DNA from 4 places in the Novosphingobium sp. FG90 genome. Region 2 is predicted to be linked to each of the others. Evidence: riboswitches for the same ligand, from Rfam matches in the RefSeq annotation. Region 2 holds a riboswitch; each other region holds the start of a gene.
What was found. Region 2 has a riboswitch for cobalamin ahead of ACODRZ_RS08005 (TonB-dependent receptor). Riboswitches for the same ligand answer to the same signal wherever they lie in the genome.

Region 1: it holds a riboswitch for cobalamin, as region 2 does, so the genes downstream of both, ACODRZ_RS04735 (TonB-dependent receptor plug domain-containing protein) here and ACODRZ_RS08005 (TonB-dependent receptor) in region 2, are expected to answer to the same signal.
Region 3: it holds a riboswitch for cobalamin, as region 2 does, so the genes downstream of both, ACODRZ_RS20245 (TonB-dependent receptor plug domain-containing protein) here and ACODRZ_RS08005 (TonB-dependent receptor) in region 2, are expected to answer to the same signal.
Region 4: it holds a riboswitch for cobalamin, as region 2 does, so the genes downstream of both, cobW (cobalamin biosynthesis protein CobW) here and ACODRZ_RS08005 (TonB-dependent receptor) in region 2, are expected to answer to the same signal.

Annotation. Positions count from the first base shown of each region.
Region 1 is NZ_JBMDIO010000003.1:290,527-294,900, forward strand. It holds gene cobT (nicotinate-nucleotide--dimethylbenzimidazole phosphoribosyltransferase) at 1-126, opposite strand, end outside; gene ACODRZ_RS04730 (DUF1636 domain-containing protein) at 123-530, opposite strand; gene ACODRZ_RS04735 (TonB-dependent receptor plug domain-containing protein) at 784-2,757, opposite strand; cobalamin riboswitch at 2,932-3,123, opposite strand; gene ACODRZ_RS04740 (cobyrinic acid a,c-diamide synthase CobB) at 3,196-4,374, shown strand, end outside.
Region 2 is NZ_JBMDIO010000006.1:177,081-181,454, reverse strand. It holds gene ACODRZ_RS08010 (PepSY domain-containing protein) at 1-459, opposite strand, end outside; gene ACODRZ_RS08005 (TonB-dependent receptor) at 464-2,575, opposite strand; cobalamin riboswitch at 2,752-2,994, opposite strand; gene ACODRZ_RS08000 (TonB-dependent siderophore receptor) at 3,107-4,374, opposite strand, start outside.
Region 3 is NZ_JBMDIO010000029.1:13,494-17,867, forward strand. It holds gene ACODRZ_RS20240 (ABC transporter substrate-binding protein) at 1-421, opposite strand, end outside; gene ACODRZ_RS20245 (TonB-dependent receptor plug domain-containing protein) at 478-2,331, opposite strand; cobalamin riboswitch at 2,438-2,629, opposite strand; gene ACODRZ_RS20250 (cell wall hydrolase) at 2,853-3,980, shown strand; gene ACODRZ_RS20255 (hypothetical protein) at 4,131-4,374, shown strand, end outside.
Region 4 is NZ_JBMDIO010000011.1:66,071-70,444, forward strand. It holds gene cobN (cobaltochelatase subunit CobN) at 1-792, opposite strand, end outside; gene cobW (cobalamin biosynthesis protein CobW) at 792-1,841, opposite strand; cobalamin riboswitch at 2,025-2,267, opposite strand; gene ACODRZ_RS12175 (alpha/beta fold hydrolase) at 2,366-3,352, shown strand; gene fahA (fumarylacetoacetase) at 3,336-4,374, opposite strand, start outside.

The DNA.
Region 1 (4,374 bases), on a different contig from region 2:
GAGCGCGCCGGTCGGCTTGGTGAGGCGGGCCTGACGGTGCAGCGCGGCGGTGCGGCTGGCTGCGTCGGCTTCGGGCAGAGCGGCAAGGGCGGCGGCGAAGGAGGCGGAATCGGCGAAACGGGTCATGTGCAGACGTAGCCTTCCGGGGGCGTGCGGGTGATGAAGTGGCCCTTCACGCCTTGCGGCCATTCCTTGAAGGGCACGCGGCCGTGCTCGCTTTCGGCGTGGCGCGCGGCATATTCGAGGATCGCGCGGGCGGCGTCCTCGTCGGGCGTGAAGTCGCCCAGCACGTAGCCGACCTTGCCGGGCGCGCGGATGTGGACGGTGCAGTGGCGGCTGCAGGCGAAGAGGCAGGGCATGGCCTGGATCTGGACGCCCTGCAGTTCGGGGTCGGCGGCCTGAACGCTGCGCATCGCCGTTTCGAGCAGAGCGCCGCCCCGCTGGCCGGTCTCGTCCTCGCGGGCGTCGGCGGTGTGGCGGCAGGTGTTGCAGACGACCACCGAAGGGCCGGGGGGTACGGAGGTCAGCATGGGGGTGTTTTCCTTGGGGGCCAAGGGTTTCGCATGGAAGGTTTCCGTTCCTCCCCGTCATCCTGAACTTGTTTCAGGATCCATCGGGCCGTGTTGCCGGAGGCCTGATGTCGCCAACGGCCCGCTCGGTTTGCTGCGACAAAGCACCGGGTACGAGGCGCGATGGACCCTGAAACAAGTTCAGGGTGACGGGCGGGGCGGATAAGAAGGTTCCATATCCGATAGCCCCGCATGAGGAGGGACGGGCCTGTCATCAGAACCGGCTGCGCACGCCGAGGTAGATCGTCCGTCCCAGCGCGGAATATCCCGCCGCCGTCTGGTAGTCCTTGTCGGTCAGGTTCTCGACGCGGCCTTGCAGCATCAGGTTCTCCTTGACCCGCACTTGCGCGCGGAAGTCGATCAGCCAGTAGTCGTCCAGCTTCGCGGTGCCGGTGGCGGCGTTGAAGGTCTCGCCCGAGTAGCGCGCCGCGACGCTGGCGCGAAGCCCTTGCGGCAGGTCGATGCCCGCTTCGGCATTGGCCATGTGGCGCGGTACGCGCTGCAGCTGGCGGCCGTAAGTGGAAGAACCTTCGGTGCGGTCCTCGGCGCGGGTCCAGCTGTAGTTGCCCTGTGCGAACAGTACGCCCAGCTTCGCCGACGCGGCGAGTTCGAGGCCGCTGGCCTTCGCCGTCTTGACGTTCGCGTAATAGCCGAAGCGGCTGGTCTCGGTGCCGGGGATGTAACAGGCCGCCGGGAGCGTGCCGCTGGTGGGGCAGTAGGCGAAGTCGATCAGGTTGTCGGTATCGCGCTGGAACCAGGTGGCGGTAAGGCGCAGCGCCTCGCCGAAGTTCTGCTCGGCGCCCACTTCCCAGCCCTTCGCCTTCTGCGGGGCGAGGTCGGCGGTGCCGTATGTGCTGTACATCTGGTAGAGCGAGGGCGCCTTGAAACCCTCGTCATAGCTGGCGCGCAGCACCGTGGCGCCTTCGTTGGGGGTATAGGCCGCGCCCGCGCTCCACACGGTCTGCCCGCCGAAGCGCGACTGGTGATCGTAGCGTGCGCCGCCGTCGAGGGTGAGGCCCTTGACCGGGCTCACGCGCAGTTCGGCGTAGAGGCTGTCCATGTCCACCGAGTAGGGCGTCAGCGTATAGGGCGTGGCGGAGTTCGTCGGCGAGGCGGTGGTCATCCGCTGTTCCTCGCGCTCGGCGCCGAACACGGCCTGGATCGCGTCGCTGAAGGTGTAGGTGCCCTGGTACTCGTAACGGCGCAGGCGGCCGTGCGCGTCGAAGGTGATCGCGCGGATCGAGCGGGTGGGGTCGAAGTTCTCCCGGTCGGTGACGTTCTGCAGCACCGCGACGCGGTTGACGAGCTTGCCGTCCAGCAGCGCGAAGTTGAGGCCCGCGTAGCCCGACCATTCCTTCGTGGTGCCATAAGCGAGGGTGTCGCCCGAAGTGCCGTCGAAATCGTTCCTCCCGTCGGCCCAGTAGCCGCGCAGGTCGAGGCTGACGCCGGGGGCGACGCGCACCGTGACGGTGCCGCTGGCGGCGCTGCGCTGGAAACCGTCGGCCTCGGTCCCGTTCGCCCGGGCGGAGATACCGTCGGTGGTGAAGCGCGAGGCGGAGAGGCGCCAGTCGATGAGGTCCGAGGTGCCGCCCACGCCCGCGCGGGCGGAGACGGTGTCGTGGGTTCCGGCCTCCACCGCGAAGCTGCCTTCGAGCGGCTCGGTCGGGCGCCGGGTGCGCACGTTGACGACACCGCCGGTCGCGTCGCTGCCCCACAGGATCGACTGCGGCCCGCGCAGGATCTCAATCCGGTCGACGTCGTCGAGCAGCAGGTTGGAGAAGCCGTAGCCGCCCGCCGTCGCCGAGGGGTCGGACAGGCGCATGCCGTCGATCACCATGACGGTCTCGCCCGCATCGGCGCCGCGGATGCGCAGCGAGGTGGTGGTGCCGTAGCCGCCGTTGCGGGACATCGAGACGCCCGGTGTGCGCAGCAGGGCATCGGTCAGGGCGATGGGCTGCAGGGCGACGATCGCGGGCTCGCCCAGCACGGTCACGGTGGCGGAGACGCGCTCGATCGCGACGGGGGTGCGAAGCGCGCTGACGAGGATGTTGTCGGCCTGCCCGGCGGCGTCCAGGGTATCGCCAGGTGCCGTTGTGGTATCGTTGGGTGCCGCTGTGTCGGCGAGCGCCGGAGAGGCCGAGGCGATCAGTACGATGGTGGCTGCGGTGGTCGTAAGATACTGTTTCACTTGTATTCCTTCATGCGAACGGCGGTGCTCCGTCGGCCGGTGAAGGATATTGGGACAGTGGGCGCGGACAGGCAGCGCAACACCTCCCGCAAGCCCCCTCAGGCCGCCGGAACGATGGCTGTCGTTGCGCGAGGAATGCACTTCCCCCGTCCGTCCGGCACACCCTGTCCGGTCGAAGAACGACGGCGACGGGCAGGTCTCCTGGCTCACGGGTCATCGCCTATTTCGGCCGCCTTCTCAGGGGTTTGCGCCCCCAATGGCATGTGGTCGAACGGCTCTCCGCTTACAGTTGCAGGGGCAGCCCGGGTATTTCACCCGCGTTCCCTTTCAATCCCCTCGCGGGGAACCTGTCGCGACGCGGCAAGTATCGTGCGCCGGGTCACTGTGCAAGAGGCCAATGCTTGCGCGGACCTGCGGGAAACCATAGGTGCAAGGCCGATGGACACTCTCCGCCAAGACGATGCCCCCGCCTGCCCGGCATACCTGATAAGCGCCCCGTCCTCGGGTCAGGGCAAGACGCTGGTGACCGCGGCATTGGCCCGAAGGCACCGCAATGCGGGCAGAAAAGTGCGCGTTTTCAAGGTCGGACCCGACTTCCTCGACCCCATGGTGCTCGAAGTCGCGAGCGGTGCGCCGGTCCATCAGCTCGACCTGTTCATGTGCGGAGAGGCGCAGTGCCGCGCCCTCCTGCACGAAGCGGCCTGCGATGCCGACCTGATCCTCGTCGAAGGCGCGATGGGCCTGTTCGACGGTGACCCCAGCGCTGCCGACCTCGCCCAGCGATTTGGCCTTCCGGTGCTGGCCGTGGTCGACGGATCGGCGATGGCGCAGACGTTCGGCGCCCTGGTCCATGGACTTGCGACCTACCGGTCAGGGCTGGAGGTCCATGCGGTGATCGCCAACCGTGTAGGCAGCGCGCGGCATGCGGAATTGCTGGAGCGCGGCATGCCTAAGTCCGTGAAGTGGCTGGGCGCATTTCCGCGCGAGGCTGGTGTGACGCTGCCGGAACGCCACCTCGGACTGGTGCAGGCGGCGGAGGTTATGGACCTCGACACGCGGCTGGATAGGGCGGCGAGCCTGTTGCCTGACGATGTGCTGCACCTGCCGCCGCCGGTCAGTTTCCCGGTGCCCGAGGCCGGGCAGGACGGTCCGGATCTGTCGGGGTTGCGTATCGCCATCGCTCGGGACGAGGCGTTCGCCTTCATCTACCGCGCCAATCTGGAATGGTTGGAGCGGGCGGGCGCGGAGCTTGCCTTCTTCTCACCGCTCCACGACGCGCTATTGCCGGATTGCGAGGCGATCTGGCTGCCGGGTGGCTATCCGGAACTGCATCTGGAGACGCTTGCCGCCAATACGCCGATGCTGGAAGCGGTCCGCGCGCATCATGCGGCACACAAGCCGATTCTCGCCGAGTGCGGGGGGATGCTCTACGCTTGTTCATCGCTGTCCGACGTAGAGGGAAATCGCGCCGAACTGCTCGGCCTGGTGGACGGTCATGCCACGATGCAGCGGCGCTTCGCCGCGCTCGGCATGCAGCGCGTCGTGCTGCCGGGAGGGACGCTGCGCGGGCACACCTTCCATTACTCGCGGCTGGAAACCGGGCTTGCCCCGGCCGCC
Region 2 (4,374 bases):
CCATGCGAATCCCTGAGCGACCGTCCACTGGTCATCGGCGATCTTCTCGACATGGGCGACGGGAAGGCCATGGGCGAAGCGTCTCGCGGCCACAACGGCCGATGTCGCATCCGGGGCGGAAAGCAGGTGGCCATCGACGGCGGACAAGGCGATGCGACGAGTATCGCCCGTGATCCGCCAGACCGGTTCGCCGGCAGCCATGTCCAGGACAAGCTCCTTGGGGAAATGCGCCTGCTTCGCCCGGCGCAGCGCTTCCGTAGGGCCGAGCTTTACTCGGTTCCAGTCGATCGGGGCGCCACCCGCCAACCGCTCCGCGTCAGTCAGCCTGGGGTAGGGTACGTACATCATGACGATGCCCGATACGAACCATAGTGCGAACAGAAGGCAGGTGGCGATACCGAACCAGCGGTGACTCCAGTAGAGCCACCGCAGGCCGGTCTTGATCCATTTGCGCGTCACGGCCTTACAGGCTCATGTCGAGCCGCAGATCGAAGCGGCGCGGCGCGCCGAGCAGCCATTGCGAGGAATTGCTGCCGATCGAATAGACCTTGTCGAAGATGTTACTGACCCGTCCATCGACTGCGACCTTGTTACTGATCGTCCAGCGCAAGCCGAGGTCGATCACTTCATAGCCAGGCACGCGCAGCGTATTGGCGTTGTCGGTCCAGCGCGGCGCGACGAAGCGGGCGGATATTCGCCCCTGCAGCGAATCCATGAATCGCCAGTTGGCGGAAATGCTTGCGGTCTTCGTCGGAATGCCCGGCGGCGTATTGCCGGCACGGTCGATGACGACGCCGTTCACCACTTCGCCGAACTCCTTGAACCGCGCCTTGAGCACCGTGCCGTTGGCCTCGATGCCGAAGGCTTCGGCCAGTTGGAGCGCCAGCGTCGCCTCGATCCCCTGAGAGGTGCGCTTGCCAACCTGCTGGGTGACGAGACGGTTTTCCGGGTCAGGTGTCAGCAGGCGGCGCTTCTCGATATCGAACAGCGCGATCGAGGCTGATCCGCGTCCTTTCAGGAACCGCTGCTTGATGCCGACCTCGAACTGGCGCGCGGGCGAGAGGCCGAAATCCTTCTGTGCGTTTGACGTGGTGACAAGCGCGCTGATGGGATCGGTGCCGACCGTGAAGGAACCGTAGACCGAAGTATCAGGCATCGGGTAGACCACCAGCCCGACCCGGCCTGCGGTGCTGTGATAGGAACGCTTGAAGCTGTTCGCGGGCGCACGGGCATCGATCCGTTCCAGATCGTACCAGTCCTGCCGGAATCCACCGACCAGTGACACCCATTCACGCAGTTCCAACTGGTCCTCCATGAACATAGAATACTGCGTGGCCCGCGTCCGGAAACCGAGCGTAGTGGGAACGGGGGTGATGAAGGCGCCCGGCTTGAAGTCGAAAGGATCGATCGCCGAACTGCCGCCGTAGGGAGAATTGTTGACGTGACGGAACTTGATGCGGTTTACGTCGAAGCCGATCAGCAGGCTGTTCCGGACCGACCCGCCCAGCGGGGTGCGGATCGTGATGTCGCCGCGATTGCCGATCTGATCCTGCCGGTGGATGATGTTGAGATAGTCGCTGCGTGTGACAAGCCCTGTCGTGGGAGAGAAGCGGTAGCTTTCCGCATTTAGCCAGTCGCGATCGGAACTCAGGTAATAGGCCACGTTGCGCAACGTGACTGCATCCGATGCCTGCCATTCGCCGGTCAGCCGCGTCCAGCTGTCGCGGAAATGGTCTTGGCTGTTGGCGATGTTGAAGTTGATGAAGCGGAAACGCTTGTCGTATCGCCCCTCGTTCAACGGCGTGCCGAAGTAGGGCAGGATTTCGACGTCACCGTAGTCGGAAGCCAGGGTGAAGCTGAGCCTGGGTGTCGCATCCCATCGCAGGGCGCCGGAGATAGCAAGGTTACGGTTGTCGCTATTGCGGTCCAGCCAGCCGTCGGATCGGGTGGCGCTGGCGCTCAGGCGATAGGAAAGGCCGCCGCCGATTGGACCGCCCACATCGCCTGCGACCTGCATGGCATTGTCCGAGCCATAGGCTACACGCGCATTCATGACGGTGCGATCCGTGACCGGCTTCTTCATGATGACGTTGACCGCGCCGCCGATCGCACCCTCTCCCGATATGACCGAACTGGGGCCGCGCAGTACGTCTATGCGCTCCACCGTCCACGGATCGACGGGGAAAGTCAGCGTGCCGGAGGCCACGAACAGGCGCGTCCCGTCCACCAGAAGTTGCACGGATCCCTGACCGGCAAACCCGCGTGCGGCCAATGCGGTGTTGCCGTTACCCGGCGCGCCCTGGAAGGTGATGCCGGTGGCCCGACTGACCGCCTCCTGAATCGAAATGTCGCCGCGTGCACGGATCGCATCGCCGTCGAGCACCTCTATGCTGGCGGGCGTCTCGAAGACCGTCAGCCCGAGGCGACTGCCGCTGCTCCTGGTATCGAGGCTGGTTTCCGCCCGCAATCCGGTGACCAGGATAGTATCCGCTGAATCCGCCTCTTCGGCGCGGGCAGCAGATGAAAGCGCGATCAGGCTGGCTACCGCGCAAAGTGTGTACTTGGAAATCCTCATGTTGAAACAGGCCCAGTCCGGCGTCATCGACGTCTGGCGAGGGCGTCCGCGCGAACGGTCGGCCCATGCGACGACACGACGCCCCCGGCGCCGTCGCTTGGGTCGATGCGGCCCTTACCGCACATGCGTCGCTCAGACGGATTTCACCGTGCCTCGGCCATCCCCTGGACAAGGGCAAGAGCGACCGGACGCTGGCAGGTCTCCTGGCTTGCGGGTCATCGCTCGATGCACGGCCTTCCCAGGCCTCGCAGGAGTTAGCGTCCGGCCCAGTGGCTGCGACAGGGCACTTTTGGCCTGCCGCGAATATGCATCGCGCTCACCGCTCACAGTTGCAGGGACAGCCTCGGATTCAAGGGGCAAGCCCCTCTCACCGCGTTCCCTTTTAAGCTCCTCTCGGAACACCAACGCGATCGTATCCCTCCGGGAAGCCCGGAAGGACGAGGGGGTACTAAGCGACGGGACGCGGGCTGGCAAGTGTCATCGCAAGCCGTCTGTATGGATGCCGGCGGCTTGCGATGACGGTGGACCGGATCAGAACCTGCGGCTGATACTGACGATGAAGGTGCGTGGCTCACCCGGCGTGGTCCGTGTCAACGATCCTGTCGGGAAATAGCGCTTGTTCAGGACGTTGCGGACGTTGGCCTGAGCGGACCATTCGCCGAAGGAGTAGAAGACGGCGCCGTCGACCAGCGTATAGGCCTTGAGGAGAAAGGGCGCGGTCGCACCGGTGACGGCCGAGGCGGTGCTGGCCATGCGATCGCCCTCGTGATGCACGCCCACACCGGCGCCAAGGTTCGCGAGCGCACCTTCCTGGATGGTATAGCGCGCCCAGATATTTGCGATGTAGCGGGGGATCGAGCCCAGCCTCGAGCCGACCTGCAGACGGTTGTCGGCGGTGACCCTGGCGTCCAGATACGTGAATGCGCCCGTAAATTCCACGCCGGGCATTGGCCGCCATCCGGCTTCCGCCTCAACGCCTCGGGTGCGTTGCTCTCCGGTCAGCACGTAGACGTTGGGAATGACCGCGTCGGCTGTGGCCACGTTGGTACGGGTCAGTTCGAAGACGGTAAACATGCCGGTCAGCGAACCGTCCTTGCGGGCCAGCTTGATCCCGGCTTCGTAGTTGACTCCTCGCTCAGGCGGGAGGCTGGAACCGTCGGCAGCGCGATAGGTGCCTTGAGGATTGAAGGACTTGGCGTAATTTGCATAGAGCGAAATCCAGTCGCTCAGTGCCACGGTAACGCCTGCGCGGGGGCTGAAGGCATCGTCGCTGACCTTGGGATTGGCCGTACCGTTGTTGATCACCCGGCTCGTCGCCCTGTCCCAGCGGCCGCCGATCGTCACAGTCAGGGCGTCGCCCAGCTTCACGTGGTCCTGCAGATAGAAGCCCCGCTGACGGGTGCGGCTAGCGTAAGTGGTGGAGGGAACGGCGGGGTTGTGCGTGCTCAGCGTGCCGTAGACTGGCTCGTAGAGATCCAGTTCGTAAGGCATGCTGGAGTCATAGAGATTGAAGTTGCTCGCGGAGCGCCAGCCATAATCGATGCCCATCAGGACATAGTGGTTCAGCAGTCCGGTATCGAACCGCGCGCTTGCATTGGTGTCGACACGGAAGTAGCGGCCGTTCTCGGAATAAGGGCCGTAAAATGCCCGGCGTACACGTCGATAGTCGGGGGATATGCCGGTGATGAAAAGCCAGTTGTCCCAGGAATTGTGAAAGTCCTGATAACGAAGCGACTGGTGGATCGCGATCGCCTCGCTGAACCTGTGATCGAAGACGTAGCCGAGACTCCAGTAGTCGT
Region 3 (4,374 bases), on a different contig from region 2:
CCACGGTCAGCCCCAGGTCGCGCAGGGCCTGCGCCGTGGCGGGCGGGAGGAAAGTGCTGGCCACCACCACGTCCGGTTCGAGCGCGGCGACGTCCTCGACCGCGTCGGACACCTCGCCGAACCGGGCGGCGCGGGCAAGGTCCATCGAACTGGCGGACGGATCGTGGCTGTAGTGCGAGATCGCCAGCAGCTGCCCCGGAGACGTCACCTCGGCCAGCACCGCGTCGGTACAGGGGTTGAGCGAGACGATGCGCGGACGCACCGCGCCCTCGACCGGCGGATCGGCCCAGGGCTGGCACCCCGCCAGCGACAGAAGCAGCGCTGCGGCGGCCGTCCCGGCGGCCCGGCCCGACCCCCTCTTCGTCAGGGGGACAGAGTCGCGCTCCGGACGCGCCGTTCCTTCGTAACGAAGGCTGTCCACGGCAACCGGTCCCGGAACTCGTCCGGGACGGCACGCGCCGGGAACAGCACGCCTCGTCACATCTTCACGCGAATGCCGGCATAAGCCGAGCGCCCCGGCGTGCCGTAAGTGCGCACCACTTCGTAATGCTCGTCGAACAGGTTCTCGATGCGGCCATAGACCTCGACGTTCTGCGTCACTGCAAAGGCGCCGCGCAAGCCCACCACCACATTGCCGTCGACATACTGCGTGTTCGCGGTGTCGTCGTAGCGCCCGCCGCCGACCCGCAGGTCCGCGCCCAGCTTCAGGCCGACCGCCCAGGCCTTGTCGATGCTGGCGTAGAGGTTGCTTTTCGGCCGACGCGCCAGCCGCGCACCGGTGTCCTCGTTGGTGGCATCGAGGTAGGTATAGGCAAGGTTCACGTCGAAGCCCTGCCAGTTCGTCACCTGCATTCCCAGTTCCACGCCCTGCGCCCGCGACCGGCCGACGTTGTAATAGTTCCAGTTTGCAAGGTCGTAGTCGATCAGGTTCTTCGTCTTGCGGTCGAAATAGGTCACCGTGAAGCGCCCGGTGCCTTCCGCGAAAGGCTGCTCGATGCCCACATCCCAGCTCTTCGACGTCTCGGGGTCGAGCGCGCGGAAGCCGGCATTGGTGTAGAGCTGGTAGAGCGACGGCGCCTTGAAGCCCTCGCCATAGCTGGCGCGCAGCACCGGGGCGCTGTCGCCGCCGCCGATCACCCAGGCGCCGTTGGCGGCGAAGGTCGTGCGGTCGCCGAAGTCCGAGTTGTCATCGTAGCGCAAGCCGCCGTTCAGCGTCAGCCCGGAAAGCGGGCGCAGCGTCAGGTTGCCGAACAGGCTGTCGATGGTTGTCGAATCCTTCGATCCGTAGTTGTCGTCGAACTTCTGCTTCTCGGTCTCGCCGCCGACCAGCACGCTCGCCTGCTCGATGGGCGCGAAGCTGACCTGGCCCTCGAAGCGCTCGGTGCGGCCGTTGGTGGTGTAGGGGCCGAAGACGGCGTCGTCGGAGATGCGGCGCGTGTCGTTGATGCCATAGCCGACGCGTGCGTTCAGCCTTCCGTCGAGGCCCGCATAGCGCAAGTTCGCATAACCCAGCGTATCGCGCTTGAGCCCCACGTTGAGGGCATCGGCGCCGGTGTTGTCGTAGTCGTAGTTCGCCTTGGTGTAGAAGCCTCCCGCATCGGCCGAGAGGCCGGGCGCGAACTCGATCGAGGCGCGGGCATTGGCGCTCTTGCTCTCGAAGCCGTCCTTCTCGGTGGCGCCGCGGCGCTCGTTGAAGGCCGAGAAGCCGTCGCCCTTGAGCCAGTTGCCGCCCAGCGTCAGGCCGACCGGGCCGACGAGACCCGCCGCCGAGACGCTCGCCTGCTTGCGGTCGCGCCAGCCATACTCGGCCTGGCCGCGCGCGGTCCACTGCTCGGTCGGGCGGGCGGTGATGAAGTTGATGACGCCGCCCACCGCGCGGCTGCCCCACAGCACGCCCGAGGAACCGCGCACGACCTCGACGCGGTCGAACTGGCCGATCGGCAGCGCGCCGAAGTCGAAGCCGCCGCCGACGTCGCCGGGATCGTTGATGCGCACACCGTCGATCAGCACCAGCGACTGCGCGTTCTCGGCGCCGCGCACGAAGACGCTCGCGGGCTGGCCGAAGCCGCCCGACTGTACGGTCGAAACGCCGGGGATGCGCGCGAGCACGTCGGTCGCGGTGGTCGCCTGCGTGCGCTCGATCTCGTCGCGGGTGACGACGCTGACCGACTGGCCGACCTGGGTGATCGGAGTAGGCTCGCGCGTGGCGGTGACGGTGATGTTTGTACGCTCGTTTTCCGGCAACCGGGCAGCGTTAGTCTCGACAACGTCTTGCGCCATCGCAGGCGCGCTCACCGCAAGCGCGGTGCCGAGCAGAAACAGATACTTCATATGTCCTCCGAACCTTTGAACGTGCTTGTGCCGTTCACGGCGGAGGCATGCGCGCCTTCCTCATGGCGCGTCACACTCGCTGCATCCGGAAGAACCCCGTCCGGCTGCGGAACGACCGTCTCGGGCAGGTCTCCTGGCTCCCGGATCGTCAGTCGCGCCATCCGCCTTCCCGGCCCTCATACGGGCCAGTGGCATGGTGGAGGCGGCCTCCCCGGTCACAGTTGCGGGGGCAGCGCCGGTATTCGCACCCGGCTTCCCTCTTAGGCCCTTGCGGGCAACCCATGACGTAACCGCGCGGATAGTGCGGCATACAGGGGTTGGCAAGCGCAGGCGTCTCTCTCGCAAAATCTTAAGCCCTTAAGCGTACAGAGCGTGGCTGTACCGCAACGGGACGGCCCGGAATGCCCGGATGCACACGCACCGGACACAGGCTAGGCCGGTGCTGCCGAATTGCGGCCGAAAGGAACCGAGTGAGCCCTGCCCCATCCAGTCCCGGACCACACGCCGCCCCGGCGCCGGTGATGGATTCGCAGAGCGCTCCATTCGAACGCCCGCGCGATTTCGTCGGCCGCTACCCGCGCCGCGCCCGCTCTATCGGGCACCGCCCGGTCGTCCTGCGCCGCCGCTGGACTTTCGCGGTCACCGCCCTTGCCGCCGTCGCCCTTCCCGCCTTCGCCGCGCCGGAGGGATGGGACAGCTTCGCCATCGCCGACGCCGCGCGGCCCGATGCCGAAGCGCTGCCGATGCCTTTCGAGCAGGCGGGCGCCAGCTTCCCCGGCTCGGCCTTCTACTACCTCGAAGCCGAGAAGGCCCCGCTGCAGGTCGGCGAAGGCATCCGCTCCGATGCCGACGACAGCGTCTCCGGCCCGCTCCCGACCGCGCGGCCGATCTACATCGACAACTCCGGCGTGGACCGCACCCGCGCCCTGCAGTGCATGACCGCCGCGATCTACTACGAAGCCGCCAGCGAGCCCGACGCAGGCCAGCGCGCGGTGGCACAGGTCGTGCTCAACCGCATGGCGCACCCGGCCTATCCCAAGACCGTCTGCGGCGTCGTCTACGAAGGTTCCGAGCGTTCGACAGGCTGCCAGTTCTCGTTCACCTGCGATGGCTCGCTCGCCCGCCGCCCCCAGCGCATGTTCTGGGAGCGCGCCGAGAACGTCGCGCGGCAAGCCCTCGCGGGATACGTCTACACACCCGTCGGCCTCGCCACGCACTATCATACGGTTCAGGTAAATCCGTACTGGGCGCCGAGCCTGCATTACCTGTCCACCATCGGCGCGCACCGCTTCTACGCGCTGCGCGGCGCGGCGGGCAGCGCCGCGACGTTCCACTTTGCCTACCTCGGCGGCGAGCCGATGGCCGCTCCGCACCGCCATGACGACAGCGCCGATGCCGCCGCCGCTGCAGCGGCGCTGGACCCGCTCGCAGTCCAGCGCGCATTCGGCACGGCCCAGCCCGCAAGGGCAGAGCCCGTCGCGCAGGCGACCAACCCGATCGCGCCCGCCCAGCCCAGCCCGGCCTACTCCAGCGAAGTGCAGCAGCGTGGCGGGGATTCGCTCTATACCGCCCGGAATCTGCCGGGTTCGCAAGGGGTCAAGGCCGAGTACGCGAACTCCGGCCGCTGGATCGCCCAGCCCGCAAATTGAAGATAATCGATTGCAACGGAGACACCCGGGGAATGTCCCTAGGTGGTATCGTCAAGACTTGAGAAACCACATCCCTGCATGATGGGTTCATCGCTGCCGGGGTAGAGGGTTGATCCGTCGACACCCACCAAGAAGAGAGACTACCCGCCCATGACCATCCGCTTCGCCGCCGCCATGAACGGGACGATGCCGGCCATTGCCGGAGTGCTCTGCACCGGCGCGCCGCTGGGCGCGGTCAACGACAACGCCCCCCTTCTCCCGCGCCCCAGCCTGCGCTCCATCGAGAGCAAGCCTGCCGCCGAGATCGACGCCGGCATTGCCGAAGCCCTCATGCATTTCGCACGGCACGGCCTCTCTGCCGCCGAACAGGCCCGTGTCGAGGCCGAGGCCGCCC
Region 4 (4,374 bases), on a different contig from region 2:
GACGATCACGTCGGGCGCGATCTCGGCCATCAGGCCTCCGAGCCAGTCGATCGCGAAAGGCTCGCGTAGCGCGCGGACATGGACGGCGGCGACGTTGAGCCCCCGCGCTTGGAGCGCCGCGACCATCGCGTCTACCGCATCGAGCGTGCCCGCGATCATCAACGCGCGGTAGAACACCAGCAGCACGACCGGCGCGTCCGGTTGCCACGAGGCCTGAAGGTTCGCCAGCGTGGGGCGATCCACGCCTTGCAGGTAGAGCCCGGCATCGGCCACCGGCACCGGGTCGTCGGGCTGGCCGCAGTCTTCGCCGATCAGCCTTGCAGCGGTGCGCAGGAACGACAGGGCATTGGCGCTGCCGCCCTGCCGCAGATAGTCGCGCAAGTGCTCGACCGTCTCGGCGGGGAGGGTGGAGGCGACCGTCAGCGTCGGATCATCCTCGCGCCCGTCGGCGATGGCGGCGAAGGCGATGCCCTTCTCGCGGGCGATCAGGGCGATCTCGTCGATGCCATAGGGCCAGTAGCTCTTGCCGCCGAGCAGCACCACGCAGACGAACTTTGCGTGAGCGATGACCTTCTCGACGTAGAGATCGACCGAATAGGGATGCCGCAGCTGCAGCAGGTTAGCGAGGCGGACGCTCGGCGCGCCCTCTGGCAGCCCTGCTGCCGCCTTGGCGAAGCAGGCGAGTTCGCTGTCCGCCACCGTCAGGATGACGATGTCGCCCGGCGGCTGGTCGAGGTCGATCGCCTCCTCGCCGTTGGAGATCGTGCCCGGGGTGGCGGAGAGCAGGTGCATCAGGCTGCGACTGTGCCCAGCACACCCGCCAGCGCGGTTTCGATGGCGGCCTGATCGAGCCCCTTCTGGCCGATCACCACCAGCTGCGTGCGGCGCGGTTCCTCGGTCTTCCACGCACGGTCGAAGAAGTGCTGGATGCGAGGGCCGACGCCCTGCAGGACGAGGCGGCTGGGCTTGCCCGCCAGCGCGACCATGCCCTTCACGCGCAGCACGTCGTGCGCGGCGATCTGCTCCTTCAGGCCCGTCAGCAGCGCGTCGAGATCGGCCACTTCGCTGCCGTTGAGGATGAAGGTGTCGAAGTCGTCATGATCGTGATCGTCGTCGAGGCCGTCGATGTGCGACTTGCGGCTGTCGAGGTCGTCCTCGGCCGCCGCGACGATGCCGAGCAGCGCGGCAATATCCACCGCGCCGTGGTCCGCGCGCACGATCTTGACGCCGGGGCGCGTCTCGGCGGCGACGGTCTTTTCCACCTCGGCGAGCACGTCCGCATCGACGAGGTCAGTCTTGTTGAGTACCACCATGTCGGCGCAGCCCAGCTGTTCCTCGAACAGTTCCTCCAGCGGGCTGTCATGGTCGAGGTTGGGATCGGCGGCGCGGGCGACGGCGAGGGCTTCTTCATCCGTGGCGAAGCGACCGGCGGCGACCGCATCGGCGTCGATCAGGGCGATCACGCCGTCCACCGTCGCGCGGGTGCGGATATCCGGCCACTGGAACGCCTTCACCAGCGGCTTGGGCAGCGCAAGGCCGGACGTCTCGATGATGATATGGTCGGGCGGAGTCTCGCGATCCAGCAGCTTCTGCATCGTCGGCAGGAAGTCGTCGGCTACGGTGCAGCAGATGCAGCCATTGGCGAGTTCGAGGATGTCGTCCTCGGGGCAGGCTTCGTCGTTGCAGCCCTTGACCAGTTCGCTGTCGACGCCGACGTCGCCGAACTCGTTGATGACGAGGGCGAGGCGGCGGCCCTTGGCGTTCTGCAGCAGGTGGCGGATCAGCGTGGTCTTGCCGGCGCCGAGGAAGCCGGTGATGACGGTGGTGGGTACTTTGCTCAAGGGTCTCACTCCCGCGCCGGCGACTTCTCGCGGTGGGGCGTACCGGCGCTTTCGCGCCAGCGCGGGGCAGGGCGACGGACAGGCGCGAAGACGCCCGGCGACCTGCTCCGCCGCGGCCCCGGGCCGCATGCGTGTCGTCGCTCAGACGGTGAACCGTGCCGCGGCCATCCCCTGGACCAAGGCAAGAGCGACCAGACGCCGGCAGGTCTCCTGGCTCGCGGGTCAACGCATCAATGCACGGCCTTCCCGAAGCCTCGCATGTCGCAGCGTCCGGCCTCAGTGGCTGCCCGTCCCGCTGGGGACAGGCGATGTGCATCGCGCTCGCCGCTTACAGTTGCAGGGACAGCTGCGGATTCGAGTGGCGAGCCACTCCCACCGCCTTCCCTTTTAAGCCCCTTGCGGGGCACCGGCGCGATCTTGTTCCCGGCGGATACCGGGGCGTGAGGGGAGGCGCAAGTGTCCTGTTGCGGCAACCCTTCGCAGCTGCGAACATTAGGCATTCAAATCCTTGAAGGAGAAGTCGTTTGTCGTCCTTGCGTTCTGCCGCTCTTGCCATGGTTCTAGCCTGCGGGATTGCCACTCCGGCGCAGGCAGATCCGATGCTGGCGGACTTCTCCTACGGGCGGCCGATCCAGCACTTCGGCTTCAACAGCCAGAACCAGACGCTCGACATGGCCTATATCGACGTCATGCCCTCCCGGCCGAACGGGCGCACGGCGGTCCTGCTGCATGGCAAGAACTTCTGCGCGGTCACCTGGGACGCGACGATCAAGGCGCTTTCCGGGGCGGGCTACCGCGTGATCGCGCCCGATCAGGTCGGCTTCTGCAAATCCAGCAAGCCCGATCGCTACCAGTACGGGCTGCATACACTGGCGGCGAACACGCATGATCTGCTCACCCGGCTGAAGATCGACAAGCCGGTGATCGTCGGGCACTCGATGGGCGGGATGCTGGCGATGCGCTATGCGCTGCAGTATCCAGGCGACGTCTCGAAGCTGGTGCTGGTCAACCCGCTGGGGCTGGAGGACTGGCGCGCCAAGGGGGTGCCGAACACCACTGTGGACAAGCTCTACGCCTCCGAACTGCGCACCACGCGCGACAGCATCAAGGCCTACCAGCAGAGCACGTACTACGCCGGGCAGTGGCGGGCGGACTACGACCGCTGGGTGGACATGCTTGCGTCCATGTATGCCGGGCAGGACGGCGCGATCGTGGCGTGGAGCCAGGCGTTGACTTCGGACATGGTGTTCAACCAACCGGTAGTCCACGAGCTGCGCCGCATCACGGTGCCGACCGTGCTGATGATCGGCGAGAAGGACAACACCGCGATCGGCAAGACCCGCGCCGACCCGGTGCTGAAAGCGACGCTGGGCGATTATCCCAAGCTGGCGCGCGAAGCTGCCGCGCGCATTTCCGGCGCGACGCTCATCACCTATCCCGATTATGGTCACAGCCCGCAGGTACAGGACCCCAAGCGCTTCAATGCCGACCTGATCAAGGCGCTCGACTGACCGCCGAGCGGATCCGGGCACGGCATTCGCCAAAGCCGATGGGTACATAGCCCTCAGCAGAGGCGGTGGCGGTGATGGTGATCTCGTCGCCGTCCTCGAGGAATGCGCGCGTCTCGCCATTGGCCAGAGTCAGGGGTGTCTTGCCGCCTTGCGACAGCTCCATGAGGCTGCCGAAGCCCTCGCGCTCCGGGGCGGAAATCGTGCCGGTGCCGAGCAGGTCGCCGGGCGTCAGGTTGCATCCGTTCGAGGCGTGGTGCGCGACCATCTGATTGACCGTCCAGTACATGTTGGTTGCCGGACCATGGCTGAGACGAAAGACGGGAAGCCCGGCTTCACGCATCGCCCGTGTGCTCAGGTGGACCTGCAGCATGACGCCGAGGGCGCCGTGTGCCTGATCATCGGCGTCGCTGAGGTAGGGGAGGGGCTGCGGGTCGCCCTCGGGTCGGGGCGGCTGGGCCACGCGGAACGGGGCGAGGGCTTCGGGCGTGACCACCCATGGCGAGATCGTCGAGTGGAAATTCTTCGACAGGAACGGGCCGAGCGGCTGGTATTCCCAGCCTTGTACGTCACGCGCCGACCAGTCGTTGAGCAGGCAGAAACCTGCGATATGCTGCGCAGCATTCGCGATCGGCACAGGCTCGCCCAGAGGATTGCCGCGACCGATCCAGACACCCATCTCCAGCTCGTAGTCCAGCCTTGCAGTCGGCGCGAACATCGGTGCCTGGGCCTCGGGCGGTTTGCGCTGACCGCTGGGGCGAAGCACCGGAACACCCGAGGGGCGTATCGAGGAGGCACGACCGTGGTAGCCGATCGGGACGTGCTTGTAGTTGGGCAGCAGCGGGTTGTCGGGGCGGAACTGGCGGCCGACATTGTTGGCATGGTGAATGCCCACGTAGAAGTCGGTGTAGTCGCCGATGCGGGTCGGCAGGTGCAGTTCGCAGGCTTCGGCGGGGTGCAGCATCGGCTCGACCAGCGGACGCCGTGCCTCGTCGCACAAGACGTCGGACAGCGCGCGGCGCAGG